Regions from separate parts of the Streptococcus sp. VTCC 12886 genome, predicted to be linked through region 1. Evidence: predicted binding sites of a transcription regulator. Region 1 holds the regulator's gene; the other holds the start of a gene.
The links. Region 1 encodes HrcA, which represses chaperone genes, less so after heat shock. Its sites were predicted from a motif close to TTAGCACTCNNNNNNNNNGAGTGCTAA; they were not measured.
Positions count from the first base shown of each region.

Region 2: the regulator HrcA is predicted to act here: its motif matches at 1,462-1,488, upstream of groES (co-chaperone GroES).

Region 1 is NZ_JBMVJB010000033.1:13,070-16,492, reverse strand. Features, by position in the region: gene ACPC57_RS09375 (histidine phosphatase family protein) at 1-424, shown strand, start outside; gene ACPC57_RS09370 (PadR family transcriptional regulator) at 521-844, shown strand; gene ACPC57_RS09365 (DUF2812 domain-containing protein) at 834-1,331, shown strand; gene hrcA (heat-inducible transcriptional repressor HrcA) at 1,494-2,537, shown strand; gene grpE (nucleotide exchange factor GrpE) at 2,678-3,199, shown strand; gene dnaK (molecular chaperone DnaK) at 3,287-3,423, shown strand, end outside.
Region 2 is NZ_JBMVJB010000016.1:14,784-18,206, forward strand. Features, by position in the region: gene groL (chaperonin GroEL) at 1-1,061, opposite strand, end outside; gene groES (co-chaperone GroES) at 1,160-1,441, opposite strand; gene ACPC57_RS06290 (single-stranded DNA-binding protein) at 2,011-2,406, opposite strand; gene ACPC57_RS06295 (hypothetical protein) at 2,472-2,711, shown strand; gene ACPC57_RS06300 (DUF2785 domain-containing protein) at 2,838-3,212, shown strand; gene ytpR (YtpR family tRNA-binding protein) at 3,246-3,423, opposite strand, start outside.

The DNA.
Region 1 (3,423 bases):
GTGTTTTGGTAGTTTTGAGGGTATGTATGATGCAGAACTATTTCAAGGAGTTCTTCCTCGCTTGAAAGGAACTGTGGATACGAATGGAATGTCATTTGCAGAAATAGCGACAGGGATTCAAGAAGCAGACACAGCTGGTTGGTCTGAATCATGGGAAGTGCTTAGCAATCGTATTTTGACAGGTTTTGAATCTATTGCTCAAGACTTGGAAAAGCAAGGTGGAGGAAATGCCTTGGTTGTTAGTCATGGTATGACGATAGCCACACTCGCTCATCTACTCGACCCAGAGAGGGGGGCAGATGTTGTATTGGATAATGGCTCAATTACAGTTCTCAAGTATGAGAATGGCTCATTCACCATTGAATCATTTGGGGACATGTCCTATCGCCAACGAGGAGCAGAATTAATAGCTCAAGGGAAATGACGAAAGAATCAGAGTTTCATCTCTGATTTTTTCTTGACATATATATCGAGATGCTATATATCGAAGTGCGATATATAGCATTGCGAAAGGAGTCTTATGAATGACAAATTAAAACGAGTCTATGTTCCCATGACAGAGACAGCCTTCTATATTCTCTTTCATTTACAGCAGGAACGACATGGTTACGATATTACACAGAAGACTAAGGAAGTCACGGCAGGTCAAGTCGTGATTAGCCCCGGAACCATGTACGGCACCCTATCGAAAATGGAAAAGGATGGCTTGATTGCCTTTGTCAGAGAAGAAGACAAGCGAAAGTTTTACCAAATAACAGCAACAGGTCGAGAAATTCTAGATATAGAATTGGCTAGAATTGAACGACTTTATCGAAATAGTAAGGCGGAAAGTTATGGAAACTAAGATAGAATGTAAAGTATTTTTTATCACAGATTTTGAACAGGAAGCGGCTTATCTCACAGGCATGCACAATGCGGGGTGGAAATTGGTCGCAATCCGAATGGGGATGTGGTATATATTTGAAGAGTGCCCACCAGAAAATGTGGTCTATCAACTGGATTTTCGGCCAGAAAAGAAGGAAGAGCAATCGGTTTATGAACAGATGTATCGTGACTATGGTTGGGAACATGTCACAGATTGCAATCACTTCGGTATCTTTCGAAAAGCTGGAGTAGGAGATACAGAATTATACAGTGATTTAAAGACCAAGAAGGCTATGGTAGGACGCATTTTCAAAAGGCGTTATCTCCTGAGTTTGGCTATATATTGTTTGACTTTGCCGACCTTTCTTATCCACAGTCCAATCTTGGCTGTAGTTATTTCCTCTATCTACTTGCCCCTCTTGACCGTACTTGGCCTGCGTTTTTATCGTATGGTAAAGAGTAACTAGGTCCTCAGACTGATTTTTAGCACTCTAAGCAAAAGAGTGCTAAATTTTTGTCTTTTTCTCTTGACAATTCATTTTTTCAGCGTATAATAGGAGTATATAGTTTAGCACTCATTATAAGAGAGTGCTAAAAATGAATATATCATTCTCATGAAAGGAGCGAAGATGATTACCCAACGTCAAAATGATATTTTGAATCTGATTGTTGAATTGTTTACGCGCCATCATGAGCCAGTTGGTTCTAAGGCTTTGCAGGGGATGATTTCTTCTAGCTCAGCAACGATTCGAAATGATATGGCTAAGTTAGAGCAATTAGGCCTTTTGGAAAAAGCACACACGTCTAGTGGACGGATACCGAGTCGAGCTGGTTTTCAATATTTTGTAAATCATTCACTGAATTTAGAGAATTTAGAGTATATTGACGAGGAAGATGTCTATCAGATAGTTAAGGCTTTCGATTTTGAAGCTTTTAAACTAGAAGATATATTGGAGCGGGCCAGTCAGGTTTTAGCAGATTTGACAGAATACACATCAGTTATTTTAGATGTGGAGCCGACCAGTCAACAGTTGACTTCCTTTGACATAGTACAGCTAAGTAATCACGATGCTTTGGCAGTTTTGACACTAGATCAGTGCAAGCCAGTCACTGTCCAATTTGCGATTCCGAAGAACTTTTTATCAAGGGATTTGGAAGTACTAAGACGCCTAGTTGATGAACGATTTGTTGGACAGACAGTTCTGTCTATTCACTATAAACTGCGGACGGAAATACCTCAAGTGGTACAGCGATACTTTACTACAACGGACAATGTCTTAGATTTGATGGATTACATTTTTTCCAACTTATTTCAAGAAACAGTCTTTATTAGTGGCAAAGTTGCTTCGCTAACTTATGGAAATCTTGCTACCTACCAATTATTGGATAGCCCACAACTTCTGGCGTCAGAACTACGACAAGGATTGGCACCGAATCAGCAGTCCAGCATTGTGATAGCCGAGCACAGAGATTCAGCTCTTGCAGACATAACGGTGATTCATCATCGCTTTCCTATCCCCTATCGGGGTATGGCTCAGATGAGTTTGCTTGGTCCTATTGACATGGACTATCGTAGGCAGATGAGTATAATCAACATCATCAGCCGCGTCCTATTTATGAAATTAACTGATTACTACAGATATTTAAGTAGTAATCATTATGAAGTCAATTAAGATGTGACGGCGTGAAGGAAACGATTGAAAAATAGGAGATTGACGCGGTGTCATCAGACGCAAGGAAATCTATCTTTTTTCTGAGTTTCTAGCCCGAACTCAATTCATTATTTGTCAAAGTAATAATAGAAAATGAAGAGGTGAACAACTTGTCAGAAGAAATCAAAAATGAAGAAATCGTAGAAGAGGTTGAAACAACAGAAGAAGTTGTGGAAACTCCTGAAAAATCAGAATTGGATTTGGCAAATGAGCGTGCAGAGGAATTTGAAAACAAATACCTCCGTGCCCACGCTGAAATGCAAAATATTCTACGTCGCGCGAACGAAGAACGTCAAACTATTCAACGTTACCGTTCGCAAGATTTAGCTAAGAAAATCTTGCCAAGCTTGGATAACTTGGAACGTGCCCTTCAAGTCGAAGGCTTGACAGAAGATGTCAAAAAAGGCTTGGAAATGGTACAGGAAAGCTTGATTCAAGCCCTCAAAGAAGAAGGGGTGGAAGAAGTCGCTACAGATGTCTTTGACCCAAATCTTCATATGGCTATTCAAACAGTCCCAGCCACAGACGACTGCCCAGCAGAACACATCGCACAAGTATTACAAAAAGGCTACAAGTTGCATGAACGTCTGTTGAGAGCGGCTATGGTGGTGGTATCAGAATAGTCGCTCTGCTATTTTCCAAAAAAGAAACCTGACCGAGATGTCGTTAAACTAATTGAAAAGAAAGTAAATTAAAAAGAGGTAAATCATATGTCTAAAATTATCGGTATTGACTTAGGTACAACAAACTCAGCAGTTGCAGTTCTTGAAGGAACTGAACCAAAAATCATCGCAAACCCAGAAGGAAACCGCACAACTCCGTCTGTTGTGTCTTTCAAAAATGGTGA
Region 2 (3,423 bases), on a different contig from region 1:
GTTACCTCAATTTGTGACTTGATAACAGCGACACGGTTGGCAATTGCTTCTGGATTTCCAGCACCTTCAACAATGGTTGTATTATCTTTATTGACCACAACTTTAGCTGCTTGACCAAGTGCCTCGATCGTCGCATCTTTCAAGTCCAAACCAAGGTCTTCTGTAATCACTGTACCGCCTGTCAAGATAGCAATATCTTCCAACATAGCTTTACGACGGTCACCAAATCCTGGCGCCTTAACAGCAACTACGTTGAAAGTTCCACGAATCTTGTTGAGTACAAGTGTTGGTAAGGCTTCCCCGTCCACATCGTCAGCAATAATCAACAGTGGACGATTGGTTTGGAGAATGCTTTCCAAAAGTGGCAAAATATCTTTAATATGAGAAATTTTCTTATCGGTAATCAAGATGAATGGATTTTCAAGTTCAGCCACCATCTTTTCATTATCTGTTACCATATATTGTGACAGATAACCACGGTCGAATTGCATACCTTCAACGACATCCAATTCTGTTTCCATACCGCGAGATTCTTCAATGGTAATAACACCATCTGTTCCTACGCGCTCCATAGCTTCTGAAATGTACTCACCAACTTTTTCAGAACGTGAAGACACGGCTGCGACTTGAGCAATTTCTTCTTTATTTGAAACTGGATTGGCCTGAGCTTTCAGAGCCTCAACTGCTGTTGCAACTGCTGCTTCAATCCCGCGACGGATACCGATTGGGTTGGCACCTGCAGTCACGTTTTTCAAGCCTTCGCGAACAATCGCTTGTGTTAAAACAGTAGCAGTTGTTGTACCGTCACCAGCGATGTCATTGGTTTTTGAAGCCACTTCGGATACCAACTTAGCACCCATATTTTCAAAATGGTCTTCCAGCTCAATTTCTTTGGCAATTGTCACACCGTCGTTTGTAATGAGTGGTGATCCATAAGCTTTTTCCAAGACAACATTGCGACCTTTTGGTCCTAAGGTTACTTTGACCGTATCAGCCAAAATATCGACACCACGAACCATTCTCTCACGAGCATCTGCTGCAAATTTAATTTCTTTTGACATAATTATACCTCCCTCCCCGCCTAAATCAATAAAAAATCCTATTTCACATTTCTTACAATTTCACAAGCGGGTTCAAATCTTTTTCTGTTAGTAGTTTCTTATTCAACGATTGCTAAAACATCAGCTTCACGAATGATGTGAACGGTCTGGTCACCGTCTTTGACTTCCAAGCCTGCATGAGCATCAATCAAAACAGTATCTCCAACTGCTACCGCTGGGGCAACCAAGTCACCATTCAAGGTACGACTTCCTTGTCCAATCGCTAGTACACTTGCTTCTTTTGTCTTTTCTTGGCTTGCGCCTGCTAGGACAAAGCCACCAACAGTTTGTTCTTTTTCTTCAATTTTTACAACGATACGATCGCCCAATGGTTTTAACATACTACTACCTCCTAATATTTTTAGCATTCTATACGTGTGAGTGCTAACTCACATTTCTTATTATATCACTTGGTCAATAATAGTCAATAAAATTCTATCTTTTTTTCGTGAAAATCCGTCCTAAGTCTGATAAAAATAATTTGCATTTTTATTTTTGCGAACATATGCTATACTATTGTCTAAAAGAAGTGAAGGCAGGACTGTAATGAACTATTTTCGACTTTTAAAAACAGATTACCTAGAAAGCCGATTTTCAGCCTACGAAAGTTTTGCAGAATGGTTTTTAAAACGAAAATTAGGCTTTTGGGGCAAAATAATATTCGCATATCTACTCTGGCTAGTCTGGATATTTTTCTTTAGCCACCCTCACTACATCATCTTTTTCTTCTACGGAGTTATCCTACTTTCTCTAATTATCATGCTGATAGAATGGTGGAAATATAGAAAATGAACAGCAAAAAACACCAACTTTCATTGGTGTCTTTAAGGAGATATGAAAAATATTTAGGATTGACTAAAGTATAGCCTATTTTTCAATACGCTCCATCGGTCTTGGGACTGATATGACATCAAAACGGCAATTCTTCCTCTTCCAAAATCACATCCGCCAAATTATCATTCGCATTATTTTCACGCATAGCACGTTGGGCGCGGCTTTCGAGTAGCTGGAAAGATTGACCTAAGATTTCGGTCACATGGTGGTTGCTGCCGTCTTTTTCGTATTTTCGCGTTCGCAACTCACCGTCAATAGAAATCAGACTGCCCTTGCTGCCATAGGAGACAAGTGTTTCCGCCAGTTTTCCCCAGAAAATAACATTGAGAAAATCTGCCTCACGTTCGCCATTTTCTGTCTTGAAACGGCGGTTCACAGCAATTGTGACACGAGTCAGATTTTTGCCATTTGGCGTTTGAGTCAGTTCCGGTTGGGCCGTCAAGCGACCGATTGCAATGATTTTATTATACATTTTTTATCCTCCTACTTATTTATTCGTAGGAAAGATGATAAAATGATGAAAAAGGAGAAATATGTATGAAAAATATCCTTGCCTCAAAGCTCCAATCTACCCAACCTTATACAAATCAGGAACTAGCTTGGTTGCTAGAAAACATCGGTCATCCCGATTCTGATATTCGTGACAAATTGGTCTACGCTACCATTTGTCATATCTTGCTAAACAGTTTGATTACAAGGGAACAAGCACAAGAATTACTTCAACGTTCACTGGACACCAAGCCATTTTCCCTAGAAGCGTCCACACTAATCTGTTGACAATGATTCTGAGTCTATTTATCATGCTTTTTTAAATGATGAGGACCTCGAACTACTTTTTCAACAGGCCTTGGATTATTTGGCGATTGAAAATGACTGGTCTGGTTATGATGAAAACCCGGCTGGATCCACACCGCTGCACATGGTGCTGATTTCTTGTTGGCCGCAAGCTATCACACCAAATTTCCTGTCCCAAAAAGCAAAGAGACATTGCAAGCCATTCTTATTTGTCTATCTAAACAAAATCAAACCTTCACAGCTGGAGAGGAAATTCGCTTAGCACAAATCCCTGTCTACCTCCTGCTAAAGGAAAAAGTGTCAAGCCAAGAGCTGACGGAATGGATTAGCAAGCTAGACTTTCCAAATCAAGAACCAGTAGACTACTTCCGACGGCTCAATCTCCAACATTTTCTGTCTAGTCTTTACTTCCAACTCAGGTCACACCAAGCATTGACCGAAGAAATCGAACAGGCTATTGAAGGAAAAATTGAACCAGCATAAAAGAATTGGCCAAAATTGACCAATTCTTCTTTTCTATCCCTTCCAGTGTTTAGCTGGTTCAAAGGCTGCTCCGACTTCTGCAGAGTCGTCCAATTCGATAATGCCACGCACTTGTGGTGCGTTTGGTAGTGCCAATTCACGTGGGCTACACATCATACCAAAGCTATCCTCACCACGCAATTTCCCTGGGAAAATCAGGCTACCGTTCGGC